Regions from separate parts of the Micromonospora sp. NPDC051141 genome, predicted to be linked through region 4. Evidence: riboswitches for the same ligand, from Rfam matches in the RefSeq annotation. Region 4 holds a riboswitch; each other region holds the start of a gene.
The links. A riboswitch is a leader RNA that binds a small molecule or an ion and turns the genes downstream of it on or off. The one in region 4 is predicted to bind cyclic di-AMP.
Positions count from the first base shown of each region.

Region 1: another riboswitch for cyclic di-AMP. It lies ahead of ACIA6B_RS03895 (C39 family peptidase); the one in region 4 lies ahead of ACIA6B_RS09725 (NlpC/P60 family protein).
Region 2: another riboswitch for cyclic di-AMP. It lies ahead of ACIA6B_RS21220 (coiled-coil domain-containing protein); the one in region 4 lies ahead of ACIA6B_RS09725 (NlpC/P60 family protein).
Region 3: another riboswitch for cyclic di-AMP. It lies ahead of ACIA6B_RS11760 (hypothetical protein); the one in region 4 lies ahead of ACIA6B_RS09725 (NlpC/P60 family protein).

Region 1 is NZ_JBITFD010000002.1:333,295-337,764, reverse strand. It holds gene ACIA6B_RS03905 (alpha/beta fold hydrolase) at 1-538, opposite strand, end outside; gene ACIA6B_RS03900 (hypothetical protein) at 1,172-1,726, shown strand; gene ACIA6B_RS03895 (C39 family peptidase) at 1,781-2,641, opposite strand; cyclic di-AMP (ydaO/yuaA leader) riboswitch at 2,842-2,981, opposite strand; gene ACIA6B_RS03890 (hypothetical protein) at 3,295-4,059, opposite strand; gene ACIA6B_RS03885 (hypothetical protein) at 4,237-4,470, opposite strand, start outside.
Region 2 is NZ_JBITFD010000011.1:97,080-101,549, reverse strand. It holds gene ACIA6B_RS21235 (STAS domain-containing protein) at 222-581, shown strand; gene ACIA6B_RS21230 (SRPBCC family protein) at 646-1,158, shown strand; gene ACIA6B_RS21225 (hypothetical protein) at 1,052-1,612, opposite strand; gene ACIA6B_RS21220 (coiled-coil domain-containing protein) at 1,790-2,866, opposite strand; cyclic di-AMP (ydaO/yuaA leader) riboswitch at 2,871-3,001, opposite strand; gene ACIA6B_RS21215 (cation diffusion facilitator family transporter) at 3,144-4,058, opposite strand; gene ACIA6B_RS21210 (HelD family protein) at 4,136-4,470, opposite strand, start outside.
Region 3 is NZ_JBITFD010000005.1:120,121-124,590, forward strand. It holds gene ACIA6B_RS11755 (carbonic anhydrase) at 1-603, shown strand, start outside; gene ACIA6B_RS11760 (hypothetical protein) at 660-1,685, opposite strand; cyclic di-AMP (ydaO/yuaA leader) riboswitch at 1,689-1,820, opposite strand; gene ACIA6B_RS11765 (YibE/F family protein) at 1,975-3,282, opposite strand; gene ACIA6B_RS11770 (metal-sensitive transcriptional regulator) at 3,526-3,825, opposite strand; gene ACIA6B_RS11775 (heavy-metal-associated domain-containing protein) at 3,905-4,111, shown strand; gene ACIA6B_RS11780 (hypothetical protein) at 4,146-4,470, shown strand, end outside.
Region 4 is NZ_JBITFD010000004.1:296,979-301,448, forward strand. It holds gene ACIA6B_RS09715 (pyridoxamine 5'-phosphate oxidase family protein) at 50-631, opposite strand; gene dcd (dCTP deaminase) at 710-1,288, shown strand; gene ACIA6B_RS09725 (NlpC/P60 family protein) at 1,360-2,394, opposite strand; cyclic di-AMP (ydaO/yuaA leader) riboswitch at 2,408-2,543, opposite strand; gene ACIA6B_RS09730 (N-acetylmuramoyl-L-alanine amidase) at 2,775-4,470, shown strand, end outside.

The DNA of each region.
Region 1 (4,470 bases), on a different contig from region 4:
CGGGGTGGCTCCGGTGCCCGCGGCCGTCCTCCCGCCGCAGCCCCGCGTCGACCACCGGGTGGTCGGGGGCGAACAGGCCGGCGAGCCCGGAGACCCGCAGGTAGCGGCGGGCCGCCTCGTCACGGGTGGCGAACCAGGTCACCGGCCGGGCCGCCAACTCGTCCGCCTTGGCCAGCTCGGCCGGTGACCAGACCACCTTGATGCCCAGCCCGACCACCGCGTCGACCGGCAGGCCCCGCTGCCGTGCGGCGAGCGCCAGCGCCACCACACCACCGAGCGAGTGCCCGAGCAGCACCAGTCGGTCGTGCGGGCCGAGCCGGAGCGCGTCGAGCCCGTCCGCCACGCGCCGCGCCAGGGCCGCGAACGAGTACCCGGCGCCCGGCAACGGCGGTGACCAGCCGTGGCCGGCCAGGTCGGGGGCGAGCCAACGTCCCTGCCAGCGACGCTCCAGCAGCGGCGCCCAGGGCAACCACACCTCGCCGGTGGCGCCCATGCCGTGCAGGAGCACCAGGTGGCGGGTCGCCGTCGCATCGCCCATACGCCGCAGTCTGCCACCGCACGGACACCCCGCGCGAGACCACGCACGGCCGGTGCCGCCCCGGGTCGAATGGAACGCGGTGACCGTCCTCGGAACCGGGAGACACCACCGCGTCGTTCCAGAAGCTGGGCGCGGAGCGGTGTCGACGCGTCGGGCACGCCGGGCGGTGCTTGCGCCCGCAGCGCTACGAACTTGAGGGCGTGGACGGGTCGCCGTCCTGACCCGTCCACGCCATCAGGTTTGCAGGCTCCGGAGCACTGACTGTCCGCCAGCCAACGGCCGGGTGGGGCGGCGAGTGGAACGCGGTGGACGTCTGGGCGCGCGTGAGACATCCGTAGCGTTCCAGTGCCGGGCGTGCCTCAGTGGGTGCGTTGTCCGGTTTCGGGGTGGTGGGCGGCACGCTCGCGGCGGAATCGTCGACGGGGTGGCGGCGTTGTATCCCGGTGCACGGCCGAGGAAGGCAAGCGGCCCCCGCCGCCGGCCCCGCCCGGGAATGACGGTGGGTCCCCGGTCGTTGCACACACTTCCGGCGCCGCGATTGAGGCCCCCGCCCCGCGAGCAGCCAGAACTTGTCTTGTGCGCCTGACGGTGCCCGCACCCCCCGGGTGCGTTGACCCCCGAATGGAGCCCCCCGTGAACACGATGCTGCGTAAGAGTGTGCTGGGTATTGCTGGTCTGGCTTTCACCGGTGGTGTGTTCGCCGGTCCGATCGCCGGTCACGTCGAGTCCGCGCACGCCGCTACCGCCGGCAAGCCGGTCACGGTGGCGAGCGTGCAGGGTGAGCAGTCCACGATCAACCTGAACGACGAGCAGACGGCCAACGTCAAGGCGATCATCGCGGCGACGAAGAAGGCCGGGCTGCCGGAGCGGGCCGCGGTCATCTCGATCGCCACCGCGTTGCAGGAGTCGAAGCTGGAGAACCTGGGTCACCTCGGTGACCGCAACGACCACGACTCGCTGGGTCTGTTCCAGCAGCGCCCCTCCTCTGGTTGGGGCACCCCGGAGCAGATCACCGACCCCGAATACTCCACGCTCGCGTTCCTGAAGGGGTTGAAGCAGGTCGACGGCTGGCAGGACATGCCGCTGACCAAGGCCGCCCAGACCGTGCAGGTGTCGGCCTACCCGGACGCGTACGCGCAGTGGGAGAAGCAGGCCACCGACCTCGTCAACCAGCACTGGAACAGCTGAGACACCACGAAGGCCGGCACCCCGAACCGGGGTGCCGGCCTTCGACGCGTACGGTCAGGCGGAGTAGCCGCGCGTGGCCATCCAGTTCGCCAGGTCGATGGTGCTGACCCAGTACGCCGGCAGCGACGGGTCCGCCGAGTCGGCGATCCGTACGGTCCGGCCGTCGTTCTGGTAGCCGACCACGGCGATGTAGTGGCCGCCCGGGAACGAGTGCCAGCCGCCGTTGGTGTCGGTGGCGTCCCCGACGACGTTCGAGACCACCGCCCGGCCGTTGCGGACCGCGTTGACCACGTCGGCCTGGAGCCGGTCGATCTGCTCCTTGGTGGCCGCGCCAGGAATCATGCGGGTCCGGTACGGGTCGCCCTTGACCTGCTGGTTGAGCACCCGGGTGGTGTCCTCGGCCGAGTTGGTGCCCATCTCGGTGGTACCGAGCGCGACGGCGAGCGTGTCCTGGCTGCGCTCGATGCCGGTGGCGCTGAGCGCGTTCCGCACCGCGGCCGGGCCGCAGTAGTAGTAGGTGGTCTGCGCCTGGTAGTCGTAGTCGAGCACCTTGCTCGACGGCGGCTTCGGCGTGGCCTTGCGGGTGGTGTCCGGGTCGGCGACCTTCGCCGACGGCGAGGCCGTGGGCGAGGCGCTGGGCGAGCGGCGGGGGGAGGCGCTCGGCGAGGCGCTGGGCGACGCGCTCGGCGACGGGACGGCGATGCGCGCCTCGCTGCGGCTGGCGGTGTCGCCGAGGCGGGAGCCGAGTTCCGCCACCGCGGCGGTGTTCTCCTGCCGGGTCGGCGCGTCGTCGGTGGCGGTCAGCGCGGCGCCGGTGCCGCCGGCCAGCACGAGGGCCGCCGCCGAACCGGCGATGATCTGGTACGGACGCTCGGTCGCGAGGCGACGCAGGTGGCGCTTCAGGTGGTACTTCACGGGTTTCCTCCACGGGGGTGGGCGGCACGCGCCGACCCCGCGCGTGGAGGAACTCACACGCGCTGGCGGGCGGGACGGCCGCGGGAAGTCGCCCGGATGCCGGGCGGGACGGGGTCGGAAGCGCGTCGCGTCAGGCGAGCGCCGGCACCCCGGGGCCGTGGAGGCGGGGAGACGTTCGGGGGGTGGTGGGCACGGGATGGAACTCCTTCCGTGGCCGCCGACCGGGTTAGCTGACGGATTCGGGCGGGAAGTACGCCCTACCGCGGCCGTGGGCTCGCGGATTCACCCCGGTGTTGCGTTGGGTCCCCGGTTCGTATGCACGATTAGGCGGGTCGGCGCGGCGTCGCCATCTGCGATCGGGAACCGCACCGGACGCGCCGACACTACCGGCGGGTACACGCCCTGCCAAGCGCCCTCACCTGCGTAAACGTCCTCTACGACTACGGATTCGGAACAGCCGGTCACCGACCTCCCTCAATGGGACGAGCGGCCAGCTCGGCGCCGTGCGGCAGGAAGCGGACATCCGGACGGCGGAGAACCGGGCAACGGGCGCAGCAGGGGCCATCGATCCGGCCGGTCGCCGGCGGACACCTCCGGTGACCGGCCTCACCGGTTCCGGGTAACGATTCGGTCGACGTGCTCCCCGGGGGCGCTCAGCCGACGCGGGCCGGACGCCACCGGGCCCCCCGCACCGCCGACGGGACCGGAACGCGGCTCGCCGTCGGGACGCGGGACGTGGGCACCGGCCGCAGCGCCGTGGCAGCCGCGTACGCCTCGGCGGCGAGCGTGCGGGCCGCCTCGGCGGCCAGTTCGGCGTCCCGCCACGCCAGGCGTTCCCGCTCGGCGGCCGTCTCCCAGCCGGCCCGCCGACCGTCGCGGACGGTTCGGGCCAGCACGATCTCCTGCTCGGCCGGGTGCCGGCGCGGGTCCCACCCGTTGCGGTGGGCGAGCACGTCGGCGAGCTGGCGGGCGGTCAGCTCCCCCCGCCAGTGCGCGGTCATGGCGGCGTGGTGCAGCCAGCGCTCGCGCGCCGCGTACTCGGCGGGGGTGCGGGGGGTGTGCGGGGCGGGCAGCGCGCCGGCGCCGGCCAGGCGGCGGGCGGCGGCGTCCGCCTCGTCGTAGGCCCTCCAGGCCCGTTCGGCCTCGCTCTGGGCAGCCAGCCACTGCTCGCGACGGCGACGGGCGGTCTGCGCGGCCCCGGCCGCGGCCACCGCCACCTCGTCGGCGTAGCGGGCCAGGTCGGCGCGGTGGAGCGCCTCCGCGTCGACCGGTTCGGGTGCCGGCTCCTCCGCGCCGTCGCGTTCCGGTCGCGCGACCAGCACGGCGAGCAGGACGAGGGCGAGCACGGTCAGCGCCGACCAGATGGCGGCGGCCTCGGGGACGGCGGTGAGGAAATTGAGAAGAACGGTCTGCGACATGGTCGGCACCTCACGGAAGACAGTGGCGGGTAACTCCGCACGGCCGGTCGGGGGCGGGGCGCGGCCGGAGTTCGGGCGCCGCCGGGCCGCCGAGGGGCGGTGCGGGGTGAGGTTCGGTGGGCGCGGTCACGGGCCGGGCCCGTGGCGGGTCAGCGGGCGGGCGTGGACCTCGGCGGGTCAGCGGGCGGGCGGGGCCCGCGGACCGGACGGAGCCGGCGGCTGGCCGACCGGGAACGGGTGCCGCCCGGTCGGGGGCGGGACATCGCCCACCGGCTGCGGCTCGGGAACGCCGACGTGGCTCCGCTGCCGATCGACGGCGGGGACGCCCTGCCGGTCGGCGACGGCGTCGCCCTGCCGCTCGGCGACGGTGACGTCCCGCCGGTCGGCGACGGTGTCGCCCCGCCGGTCGGC
Region 2 (4,470 bases), on a different contig from region 4:
TGGGTCGGCGGATCGGCCGACCCGGTCCGGTCGTTCGGCCGGTCGCTGGTCCGCGTCGAAGGGGAAATCGGAACCCGGAGGTGCGGTTTGGGCTCACCCAGGTGTGCCCAGTCCGCGAATTGCTCATCCCGGGGGGTGGCGACCGGGGCCGTTGGAGGAATACTCTCGGTCGCGGCCCGCGTACTGATGAGGCGCCCGTTGGGGCGAGTGGAGGTGCTCGCGTGAGCCTGTCGATCGTGAAATCGGTGCGTCCGGGTGGTGTCGTCCAGATCGCGCCCCGTGGGGAGATCGACGTCGACACCGCGTACGAGGTGCGGGAAGCGATCGCCGAGGTGCTGGCCAAGGCGCGTCCCGTCCGGATCGAGCTGAACATGCGGCTCGTCACGTTCATCGACTCGGTCGGCATCAGCGCGATGGTCGCCGGCTTCCAGACCTGCGAGGTCAGCGGCGTCAAGCTCGTGGTCACCGAGCCGAGCCGGTTCGTGCACCGGCAGCTCTGGGTGACCGGCCTGCTCGGTCTCTTCGGCGCGCCGGAGCCCTGGTTCGCCGATGAGGCTCCCGAGGTGCTCCCCGGCGCCTGAGCGCCACCCGCCCACGCACCGATCCTGCGTCCGGCCCCTCGCCGGCCGGGGGACCTTCGACCCGTTGCCAGGCCGGCCCCGGTACGGGACGATCGTCCGGACCCACGACGGCGAGGGGGACCGGTTGCAGAGCAGCGACAGCTTCAGCTACACCGTGCAGGCCCGGTGCAGCCGGGCGGACGCGGTGGCCCTGCTCGGCGACCTGAGCCGGCAGGGCGAGCTGCATCCGCTGATCGTGCGGGTCCGGCAGTTGCCGCCCCGGCCGGGCGCGCTGGCCAGCTTCGCGATCACCGACCGGCTGGAGCTCGGTCCGCTGCACTTCCCGGTCACCTACCAGGCGGACGTGCTGGTCGCCACCGAGGACGAGGTGGTCACCGTCGCCCGGCAGCAGCCGGCCACGACGGTGCGTAACCACACCCGGCTGCGCGACGAGCCCGACGGCGTGGTGCGGATCGACGTGGAGATCACGCTCACCGCGCCGGCACCGCTGTTCGGTTACGCGTTCCGCCAGGCACGGGCCGCTCACCTGGGCCTCGCCGCCCGCCTCGGCGCGACGCTGGAGGGCCGGCCCGCCTGATCCGCCCCCACGGCTTCCAGACGGACAGCACGGTGGCGATCAGCAGCAGCGTGGTGGAGACGGCCGGCGGCACCACCAGGTCGACCCGCAGGTGCGCGTCGGCTGCCCCGGCGAGCGCGCCGAGGTGCCGGATCCGGGGGGTCAGCAGGAGCAGCACCAGGCCGAGCATGACGGTGGTGAGCGCGATCTTCACCAGCACCCATCGCCAGCGCAGCAGGCCCCACGGAGTGAGCAGGGCGCTGGCGGTCCCGATCAGCCAGACCGCCACGCTCAGCGGTGCGAACAGCCAGGTGACCACCAGCGCCGCCGCCGGGTAGACCACGTCGGGATCGGCGCCCCGCAGCCCGGCGACGCCGAGCGCGAGCAGCGTCAGGTCGGTGCCGAGCCAGCCGAGCGAGGTGGCCAGGTGCGCGGTGAGCAGCGCCTTGCGGCCGGCGGGGGAGAGTCGTCTCATGTCCCGATCGTCGCCCCGGGGGGGGGGGGGGGGGGGGGGGGGGGGGGGGGGGGGGGGCCGGCGCGCGGCGGGGGGGGCCCCCCCCCCCCCCCCCCCCCCCCCCCCCCCCCCCCCCCCCCCCCCCCCCCCCCCCCCCCCCCCCCCCCGACACCCGGTGTACGTCGTGGGGCGTAGTGCTCAGTAGACCGACAGGTGCACGTGGTTGGTGTGGTCGCTGGACGGGTCGCCGTTGCCCCCGCTGTACGACTTCCAGCCGCTGCTGGGCAGCCAGATCTGCTTGAACCAGATCACGTAGAGCACGGCGAGCGGGTCGGCGTTGCGCACGAAGTACGCGGCCAGGTTGTTGCCGTACGTCCGGTCGCCGCCGCTGGCCACGCCGCCGAAGCCGCTCTTCTGGGCCGCGAAGTCGCAGGCCCGACCCTTCGGGTGCTCGCCGGAGCCGCTGGGTCGGTGGCAGGAGACGTACCTGGTGAAGCCGGCGGCCTGGGCCTGTTGCAGCGCGTGCAGCGTACGCGGGGTGATGCAGCCGCTGGCCGGCGTCGGGTCGTTGACGCTGCACGACTCGGCCGGCCAGGAGCCGTCGGAGTTGCGCTTGGCCGGCTTCGCGTTCGCGGTGGAGGTGCCCCGGATCCCGGTGCCGCCGCCGCTGCTGGCGGACGGCCGGTTGTTGGCCTCCTCCAGCGCCTGCTCGGCCTGCTCCTTGCGCTTGGCCATCACCGTGACCTGCTTGCGTTGCTCGCGGACCTCGCCGTCGAGCGCGGTACGGGTGCGGAGCGCCTCGTCGCGGGTGATGATCAGCTCGCGCAGCGTCCGGTCCTCGTGCGCGGCGACCGTCTCCAGGGCGGCGGCCCGGTCCATGAAGCCTTCCGGGCTGGTGCTGCCGAGCAGCGCCGCGGCGGTGCCCATCCGGCCGGTGCGGTACGCCACCTCGGCGATCTCACCGACCTTGGCGTTGCGCTCGACCAGCTCCGCGTCGATCGTCACGAGTCGTTCGTTGAGCTGCTTCTGCCGGGTCACCGACCGGGTCAGCGCGGCCTTGGCCTCCAGCCAGCCCTTGCTGGCGGCGTCGAGCTTGGCGCGCAGCGCCGGTGTGCCGCCCTCGTCGTCGTCACCGGGCGCGGCGGCGAGCCGGCCAGTCGGGGGCGCCGCCGAGGCGGGGGAGACCGGCGCCGTCACGAGGCCGAGGGCCAGCATCGCGACGAGCATGGCCGCCATCCGGGCGGCCGTCCGTCGTACAGGTGCCACTGGGGGCATTCACGTGTCCTTCCGTCAACCGCCGACCGGGTTAGCTGACGGGTTCGGGACGGAAGATCCCTACCGCTGACGCGGATGCACCCCACGTACGTGGTTCCCCGGCTCGCCCCGCGGGCGATTAGGCGACGGCCGCTCCGTCGGCGCCGGATGACGCCTGCGGGTCGGCCGCGACCGAGCCTACCGGCGTTGCCCGGGGTCGGCTCCGCCACCCGGAACCGAATACCGGGCAAAACCGGCATAAGCCAACAATAGCCACTCGAATTTAAGTCTGTCCTAACTACCAGCCGGTCGGGCCGCAGGCGCCGGCGGACGCTCCGGGTTCGATCTGCAACGTGGCGTGATCGATCGAGAAGTCCTCGTGCAGCGCGGCCCGGGCGGCGGCCAGCACGGTGGCGACCTCCGCGCCCGGATCGGTGGTCAGGTGCGCCGAGGCCACGTCCATGCCGGAGGTGAGCGTCCAGACGTGCAGGTCGTGCACCTCGGCCACGCCGGGCACGGCGGTCAGCCGGTCGTGCACGGCGGTCACCTGGAGGTGTTCCGGCGCGGCCTGCACCAGGATCCGCACCGCGGCCCGGCCGAGCCGCCAGGTGCGCGGCAGGATGAACAGGCCGATCGCCACCGCGACCAGCGGATCGGCCCACCACCAGTCGGTGACCGCGATGACCAGCGCGGCGCCGATCACGCCGAGCGAGCCGAGCAGGTCGCCCAGCACCTCCAGGTACGCGCCACGCAGGTTGATGCTCTCCTGGGCGCCGGAGCGCAGCAGCGCGAACGCGGCGATGTTGGCGAGCAGGCCGAGCACGGCCACCACCAGCATCGGCCCGGCGAGCACCTCCGGCGGCTCGCCGAACCGGCGTACCGCCTCGATCAGGACGTAGACCGCGACGGCGCCGAGCAGCACCGCGTTGGCCAGCGCGGCGAGCACCTCCAGCCGGTAGAGCCCGAACGTGCGTTGCGGGTCGGTCCGGGCGCGCCGGGTGGCGGTGATCGCCGCGAGCGCCATGCCGATGCCGAGCACGTCGGTGAACATGTGGCCGGCGTCGGAGAGCAGCGCGAGCGAACCGGTCGTGACGGCGGCCACCGCCTCGACCACCATCAACACGGCGAGCAGCGCGAACGCCGCCCAGAGCCGACCGGAGTGCCGGTGCGCCGCGTTGGCCACCGCGGCGCTGTGGTCATGACCTGCGCCCACGCACACACCCTCCCGCCCCGGGTCCCGGACGGACCCAATCTATGCTCACATCGCTATGTGTGCAAGTGACTGGGGCGTCAGCCCACCGGATCGAGCGTGGTCAGGCGCTGGGTGGCCCGGGACAGCGCGACGTAGAGCGTGCGGACACCCGAACCCGGGTCGGCCCGGATCTCGCTCGGCGCGACCAGCACCACCCCGTCGTACTCCATGCCCTTGGCCTGGAGGCTGGTGACCACCTGGAGCCGGCCCGCGTCGAGGTCGCCCAGCCAGCCGGCCACCTCGTCCCGGCGCGGCACCGGCGTGATCACGCCGACCGTGCCCTCCACCTCGGCCAGCAGCACCTGGACCGCCTCGACCGTGGCCGCCGGCAGCTCGGCCGCGGCCACCGTCCGCTCCACCGGTGGCACACCGG
Region 3 (4,470 bases), on a different contig from region 4:
CACCGGTTCGTCACCGGCGTGCCGCAGCATCCGAACCAGGACGCCGGGCACCGGGCCGCGGTCGCCGAGGGCCAGCACCCGTTCGCGGTGATCGTCGGCTGCTCCGACTCCCGGCTCGCCGCCGAGATCATCTTCGACCGCGGTCTCGGCGACCTCTTCGTGGTGCGTACCGCCGGGCACACCGCCGGCCCCGAGGTGCTCGGCAGCGTCGAGTACGCGGTGACCGTGCTCGGCACGCCCCTCGTGGTGGTGCTCGGCCACGACTCGTGCGGCGCGGTCCAGGCGGCCCGCGAGGCGGTCCGCACCGGCTCCGCGCCGGCCGGGCACCTGGGCGCGGTGGTGGACGCCGTCTCGCCCAGCCTGCTCCGGGCCGCCCGGCAGGAGGTCGAGGACCTCGACGGCATCATCGACATCCACATCGCGCAGACCGTGGAGACCCTGTTGGCCCGCTCGACGGTGCTCGCCGAGCGGGTGGCCGCGGGAGCGTGCGCGGTGGCCGGCATGTCGTACCGGCTCAGCGGCGGCGAGGTGCGAACGGTGGCGCAGTCCCCGGCCCCGGTGCCCGCCCCGGCCGCACCGGCGGACCCGGCGCTCGCCGGCTGACCACCCCCGGACACACGGAAGGGGCCGCCCGGAGGCGGCCCCTTCTCGCGTACGCGTCAGAGCAGTGACATGTGCACGTGGTCGGTGTGGTTGGAGGGCCCGCTGTAGGAACTCCAGCCGGTCGCCGGGAACCAGATCTGCCGGTTCCAGATCACGTAGTAGATGCCCAGCCGGTCGGCGTTACGGATGAGGAAGGCGGCCACCTCGTTGCCGTACCGGCGGGTGTCGTTGTTGTGCCACGGCGAGAAGCCGCTGTTCTGCAACGACCAGTCGCACGCCTTGCCCTTGGGGTGCTCCCACGGCCCGCCGGGGCGGTAGCAGCCCACGAAGCGGTTGAAGCCGGCGCGCTTGACCTCCTTGTACGCGTGCAGCGTGCGCGGCGTGACGCAGCCGGAGGTGGTCGGGTCGTTCTCGCTGCACGACTCGGACTTCCATCCGCCGTCGGCGGTGCGGCCGGGGCCGATCTTGGCAACCGGGGAGGTGGCCGAGACCAGGCCACCGGTGAAGTCCAGCCCACCGACCAGCTTCAGCGCCTTCTGCGCCTCGACCTTCTCGCGGGCCATCGCGTTCGTCTGCTTCTCCTGCTCGCGCACCTCGGCGTCGAGCGCGATCTTGGCCTGCTCGGCGCGCGTCTTCACCGCGTTGATGGCGGCGAGCCGCTGCCCGTTGAACAGGTTGAGTTCGTCCAGGGCACTGGCCCGACGGACGAACGAGTCGGGCGAGTCGCTCTCCAGCAGCATCGCCATCGCACCGACCCGACCGGTGCGGTAGGACTGCGCGGCGATCTCGGTGACCTGCGGGCTGAGCGCGTCCAGCTCGTTCTGCGCCGCCTTCACCTCCAGCGCGAGCTTGAGCTGCCGCTTGCGCGACGTGTCCAGCTTGGACTTGGCCTGGAGGTAGGCCCGGTTGGCGGCGGTGACGGCCTCGCTGATCAGCGGTGGGTCGTCGTCCTCCGAGTGCCCCGAGGGGTTGGGGGCGGCGGTGTGCGGAGCCGCCGACGCCGGGGTCGGCCCGACCAGCACGGCGAGCGCGGCGAGCACGGCCACCACGGGTGTCAAGCAGCGGCGCAGGGGTGCCGTCACAGTGTTCCCTTCCGTCGGCCGCCGACCGGGTTAGCTGACGGGTTCGGGACGGAAGCGGCCCCTACCGCTGACGCGGATTCACCCCATGTACCTGGTTCCCCGGCTCGCCCGGAGGCGATTGGGCGGCGGCACCGCAGGCGCGGGTGCGCGCCTTCGGCGGTGACCGGCAGCGAGGTTACCCGAGATGTCGACCGGGGATCTACGCCCGGAAGCCGACCAATCGCGAGAATTCGACATTGCCCAGCGTGACCAGCATCGCGTTTCCCGCGCGCCGTCACGCTGCGGAGTGTCACCATGCGACATCCGTACTTCCCCGGTGGTCGGGCCGCCGTTCGGCCGACGTCCCGCCGAGCGCCTCCAGCGCCTCGCGGCGGGCCGCGGGGGGCCGGCCCGGCGGCGTCGGCGACGCCCCGGTCGCCGGGCCGTGCCGTCCGGCGGTGGCCACGACCGCGGCCAGCGCGGTGGTGAGCGGTACGGCGGCGATCAGGCCGAGGGTCGCCACCGCGCTGCGGACGATCTCCTGGGCCAGGAACTCGCTGGTGAGGATCTCGCTCACCGGGCGGGAGTCGGCCACCAGCAGGAGCAGCAGCGGCAGCGAGGCGCCCGCGTACGCCAGCACGATGGTGTTGACAGTGGACGCGATGTGCGCCCGGCCCACCCGGGTCGCCGCCCGGTAGAGCTGCCGTCGGGACAGGTCGGGGTTGGCGTGCGCCAGCTCGGTGACGGTGGCCGCCTGGGTGACCGTGACGTCGTCCAGCACTCCCAGCGAGCCGATGATGATGCCGGCCAGCAGCAGGCCGTGCAGGTCCACGCCGCCCTGGAACATGGAGAGCGTGGTGGCGTCCTCGCTGCCGAAGCCGGTCAGGTGGGTGGCGGCGGTGGCGAGCGTGCCCAGCACGCCGGTGACCACCAGGCTGCCGAGCGTGCCGAGCACCGCCACGGACGTCTGCGCGCTGATCCCGTGGGTCAGGTAGAGCACCACGAACATGATCAGCGCGGCGCCGACGATCGCCACCGGCAGCGGGGACCGGCCGGCGCCGATCCCGGGCAGCACGAAGCCGAGCAGGATGGCGAAGCTCGCCACCAGGCCACCCAACGCGGCCAGCCCGCGCCAGCGCCCGAACGCCACGATCGCGGCGGCGAAGAGCGCCACCAGCCAGATCAACGGCGTGGCGCGCTGGTGCTCGGCGATGTTGTACGCCTTCACCGACGGGTCGGCCGGGTCGGTCAACTCGACCAGGATCACCTCGTCGCCGACCTCGACGCGGGGTGCCCCGGGCCCGTCCGGGATCGGCGTCTCGACCTGCCGGCCGGCGTCCGGGCCCTGCTCCGCGGCGACCGTCACGGTGCCGCACCGGCCGCCGCCGCCCGCGGGGGCCTCCGGCGTGGGCGGACAGGGCTCGGTCACCACCCGGGTCACCGTGCCGTGGTGGCGTGGCACGTTCTCGGCTTCGGCCGGCTCCGGGCCGCCGCCCCGGGGCCAGAGCACCAGCGCCGCGAGCACGGTGAGCACGAAGAGCGGCACCACGGTCGCGAACAGGAGCCGGCGTACGCCCGGCGGCGCGGCGGGGGCGGGACGGGTGTGGTCGGCGCCCACGGCGGCTCTCCCTACGGGTCGCGGCGCACCGGTTCACCGGCCCGGTCGTCCACCGGCCGGCGCGGACGCGTCCTGTCCACGCCCGGGGTCGCCGCCGGGTCATGGTAGCCACCCCACCTGCGCGATCTTGCAGTTACGGCCTCGGCAAGCGGCGCGAACGGGGCATCTCTTGGGCCGCAACTGCAAGATCGACGGGGCGGGGCGGGGCGGGGCGGGGCAGGGAGGGGAGGGGAGAGGGCTGGGTCAGCCGCGTTTCATGAGGCGGCCCACTGCGGCCATCATCTCGGTGGCCATCTCGTCGGCGCGGCCCTCGGCGGCGCCCTCGTGCATGCAGTGCCGGGCGTGGCCGTCGAGCAGGCCCAGCGCGACCTTGTCCAGCGCGGCCTGGATGGCGGAGATCTGGGTCAGCACGTCGATGCAGTAACGGTCGTCCTCGACCATCTTCTCGATGCCCCGGACCTGTCCCTCGATGCGGCGGAGCCGCGCGAGCAGTTGGTCCTTGCTGGCGGTGTAGCCCCGGACCGGGGTGGACGGCGTGGTCATGCGTCGAGGATACCGTACCCCTCGGGGGTATGATACCGTTCGACTCGTACCCCCAGGGGGTATCTGATCGGAGGGCGAGATGGACACCACCTACCAGGTGCAGGGCATGACCTGCGGGCACTGCGTCAACGCGGTCAGCGCCGAGCTGAGCGCGCTGCCGGGCGTCACCGACGTCCAGGTCGACCTGGCCACCGGCCGGGTCACCGTCACCAGCCGGGAACCACTGGACGCGGACGCCGTCCGCGCCGCCGTCGACGAGGCCGGCTACGACCTCGCCGGGGCGTGACGGGTCCGCGGACCCGCAGAACCGAGGAGGCACCATGAACACGGCGACGAAGCTGAGTGGCTTCGCGCTCGGCCTCGCGACGGTGTTCGCCGGGGCGTACGGGATCGGTCACGTGGCCGGTCCCGCCGCCCCGGCCGCCGAGATCCGGCACGACACCACCGACACCGACCACGACTCCGGCACCGCCGACCACGGTGAAACCGGCCACGGCGACGGGGACACCGGCGACGGGGACACCGGCGGCGCGCACCTGCCCGGCGGCCTGCTGGTCTCCGAGCGGGGCTACACGCTCCAGCCGGTGACCGCCCCGGCCGGCGAGTTCGCGTTCCGGATCACCGGCCCGGACGGCGCACCGGTCA
Region 4 (4,470 bases):
GCCGGCCCCGTCCACGGACAGGGCCGGCATCGGCGTTTTCCGGGCCTGGTCAGGCGGCCGGCCGGCGGGTGTCGAAGCCGTGCCGGCCACGGCGGCCGTCCGGCACGAGCACGTCACGCCGGGCCGCGGCCGGGGGTGGCGACGCCGGGGTGGCGGACGCGGGTGTGGCCTCCCCCGGGTCCAGCCAGAGCCGCATCTCCGGGCGGCCGGCGCCGATCTGGGTGACCGGGTCACGGCGGGTCAGCATCGCCACGTCGACGGAGAACTCGAACAGGCGCCAGTCACCCTGCGGCGCCGCCCGGCCGATCAGGGACAGTCGGTCGACCGTCGCCCGATCCGTCACCGGGCGGGCCCGACCGGCCAGGTATGCCTCGTCGTCGCTCTCCTCCGGCGGGAAGGAGTGCAACGCGTAGCGGCCGTCGCGTTCGAGGTCGCGACGCTTCGGCGAGTCGATGACGAAACACCAGAGCCCGTCGTCGGTGATCAGCGGCGAGACCGGGTGCACCCGTGGGCCACCGTCGGCGCGGACCGTGGCGAGGTAGCCGAAGCCCGGCCCGTACTGCTGCATCAGAAGGCGGATCTCGGCCGCGAGTCGGGGTTCGTCGGCGGCGAATTCGGACCAGGAAGCCATGCCGACAGTCTATCGAACACGTGTACGAAGAAGTAGTCCGACACGCTGGTTACCACCGTCTGTCGCTAGAGTGTTCCGATGCTGCTCTCCGACCGCGACCTGGTCTCCGAGATCAAGGCGGGCACGCTCGCGCTGGAGCCCTTCGAGCCCACGCTGGTGCAGCCGTCCAGCATCGACGTACGCCTGGACCGGCTGTTCCGGGTCTTCAACAACCACCTCTACACGCACATCGACCCGTCGGTGCAGCAGGACGACCTGACGTCGATGGTGGAGGTTCCGGAAGGGCAGCCGTTCGTGCTGCACCCGGGCGAGTTCGTGCTCGCCTCCACGCTGGAGGTGATCTCACTGGGCGAGGAGCTGGCCGGTCGGCTGGAGGGCAAGTCGAGCCTGGGGCGGCTCGGTCTGCTCACCCACTCCACGGCCGGCTTCATCGACCCGGGCTTCTCCGGCCACGTCACGCTGGAGCTGTCCAACGTGGCGAACCTGCCGATCACGCTCTGGCCGGGCATGAAGATCGGCCAGCTCTGCATCTTCCGGCTCTCGTCGCCGGCCGAGCACCCGTACGGCTCGGCCGTCTACGGCTCGCGCTACCAGGGCCAACGCGGCCCGACGCCGAGCCGGTCCTGGCAGAGCTGGCGCACCTGGCCGACCCGCTGACGCCGAGCGCGGTTGTTGAGCGGGGCCCCCTGTTATGCGGAATGCGTTAACAGGGGGCCCCTCCTTGCACCTCAGCCGGGGCGGCCGTAGCTGTTGATGTCGCCGTCATCGACGCGCTTCATGGTGATGGGCTTGCCGGACTGGGAGGCGTGCACCACCCAGCCGTCCCCGACGTACATGCCCACGTGGTGCAGGTCGCCGTAGTAGAAGACCAGGTCACCGGCGCGCAGCTCGGCGCGGCTGACCCGCTTCGTCACGTCGTGCTGCTGGCGGGCGTTGTGCGGCAGCGAGACCCCGGCCTTCGCCCAAGCGGCCATGGTCAGGCCCGAGCAGTCGAAGTGGTCCGGGCCGGCCGCGCCCCACACGTAGATCTTGCCGATCTGGGCGCAGGCGAACTTGACCGCCACCCCGGCCGCGCCGCCCGGGTATCCGGCGGGACAGGGGGCCGGGCGCAGCGGGCCGCCGCCACCGTTGCCGTACACCTTGAGCCGCAGCTTCTGGAGCTTGGCGATCTCGGCGTCGATCTGCTTCTTCTTCGCCGCGAGCTGGGCCTCGGTGCGGCTCAGGTCGGCGACCATCGCGTCCAGCGGCTTCTTCTTCGCCGCCAGTTCGTCGCGCAGCGCGGCGATGTCGCGAACCTGCTCCTGCTGGTGGTGCGCGAAGCGGTCCAGCATTTCCAGGCCGGTGACCAGCTCACTCGGCGAACGGCTGCCCAGCAGCGCGTTGACCGTGGAGAGGTTGTCGCCCTTGTACGCGTCGGCGGCGAGCCCGCCGACCCGGCCGAGCGCGGCGTCCACCCGGGCCTGGAGCGGGGCGATCTGCTTCCCGAGCGCGTCGGCCTGCTTGCGGCGCACCGCGAGCTGCCCGCGGACGGCGTTGACCTGTTCGATGACGGGTTCGAGCTTGTTCCAGTCGCGGTCGATCTGGGCCTCGATCTCGGCGACCGAGGGTTCCGCGTGCGCCGCCGTCGCGCCACCGGTCAGGACGACCGCGGCGCCGACCAGGGCGGCGAGTGTGGTGGTGAAGCGGGACCAGCGGAAACGCGGCACGGCGGCGGACCGGTCGACCGACCGGCTCGACGTCGGCCGCGGGGCATGGTGGGCCACCGGGCGTCCGTACTCCTTCTGCCTGACCGCCTACCGGGTTAGCTGACGGGTTCGGGCGGGAAGGGAGGCGCCCTACCGCAGTGGCTGCGGATTCACCCCAGGAACCTGGGTCCCCGGTTCGCCCGTGGGCGACTCGGCGGTGTCGGGCCGTCACCGACCGGGTTGGACGGTGAAACTTGCGGCCGACGATTGACCAGAGTAAGGATTCCCGTTATCGATCCGCAACCCGAACGGCCGTGACACTCCGTACCGGATGCGCCACACGAACGCGAATGAAGATTTCCTTCATATCGGATTACTGCCTGGAAAGGTATTGACCCCCGTGGGTGGGCGGAGTGAGGGTGGAACGCAGTGACCCCCATCCCTGTCCAGGAGGTTCGATGCACCTCTCAGCCCCGCCGTCGAGCAGACGGATCCTGCTCGCCGCCGCCGTGGCGACGGCCACCGCCCTGGCCACCACCGGCCCGGTGAGCGCCGCGCCGCAGGCGGCCCAGCCCACCGGCGACCGCCAGCAGCAGTACGCTGCCGCGGCGGCCGAGTACGGCGTACCGCAGAACGTGCTGCTCGGTGTCTCCTACCTGGAGTCGAGGTGGGACACCCACCCGGGCCAGCCCAGCACCAGCGGCGGCTACGGCCCGATGCACCTGACCGACGCCGCGCACGTGCTGGCCACGCCGGGCAGCGCGCACGTCGACGAGGACGAGGACCCGCGCGGCGACGACAGCCGCCCGCTCCGGCTCGACCCGGGCACCGCCGCCGCGCCGACTCGGGAGACGCCGCTGCCGACCGCCTCGCTCCAGACGCTCGACGCCGCCGCCACGCTCACCGGGCTGGACGCGCAGACGCTGCGCACCGACCCGGCCGCGAACATCCGCGGTGGCGCGGCGCTGCTGGCGTCGTACCAGAAGGCACTGGGTGGGCCGGTCGGCGCCGGCAGCGACGTCGCGGCCTGGTACGGCGCGGTGGCCCGCTACTCCGGCGCGGACACGTCAGACGCGGCGGCGGCCTTCGCCGACGAGGTCTACGACCAACTCGGCCAGGGCGCGACCCGGACCACCGACGACGGGCAACGGGTCACGCTGGCCGCCACCGCCGCGCAGCCGGACCGGGCCGGGCTGGCCCGGCTCGGCCTGCGTCACGCCGCGCGGCCGGACGGGCTGGAGTGCCCGGTGCGGCTGGCCTGCGAGTGGATTCCCGCCCCCTACGAGCAGCTCAGCGCCGACCCGGGTGACTACGGCAACCACGACCTGGGCGACCGGCCGAAGCAGCAGAAGATCGAATACATCGTCATCCACGACACCGAGGGCTACTTCGCCCCCAGCGTCGACCTGGTGAAGCGTGCCGACTACCTGGGCTGGCACTACACGCTGCGGTCGGTGGACGGCTACGTCGCGCAGCACATCAAGGCCAAGGACGTCGGCTGGCACGCCGGCAACTGGTACGTCAACGCCAAGTCCATCGGTCTGGAGCACGAGGGCTTCGCCGGGCAGGGCACCTGGTACACCGAGGCGATGTACCGCAGCTCGGCCAAGCTGGTCCGCTACCTGGCGCAGAAGTTCGGCATCCCGATGGACCGGCAGCACATCATCGGCCACGACAACGTGCCCGGCATCACCGCCGCCAACGTGCGGGGCATGCACTGGGACCCGGGCCCCTACTGGGACTGGTCGCACTACTTCGACCTGATGAAGGCGCCGTTCCGGACCACCGGCACGTCGCGTACCGGGCTGGTCACCATCGACCCGGACTTCGCCACCAACCGGCCCGCGTTCGTCGGCTGCAACCAGCAGCCGCCGGGCGTCCCCACGCCCACCCCGCCGGCCGAGACCTGCCCGTCGCGCGGCTCCTCGGCGGTGGTGCTGCGGACCGCGCCGAGCGCGGACGCCCCGCTGGTCAACGACCTCGGGCTGCGCCCGGACGGCACGCCGGACACGATGTACATCTCCGACCACGGCGCCCGCGCCTCCGCCGGCCAGACGTACGCGGTGGCCGGCCGGCAGGGCGACTGGACCGCGATCTGGTACCTCGGCCAGAAGGCGTGGTTCCACAACCCGGCCACCGCGCCCACCGCGAAGT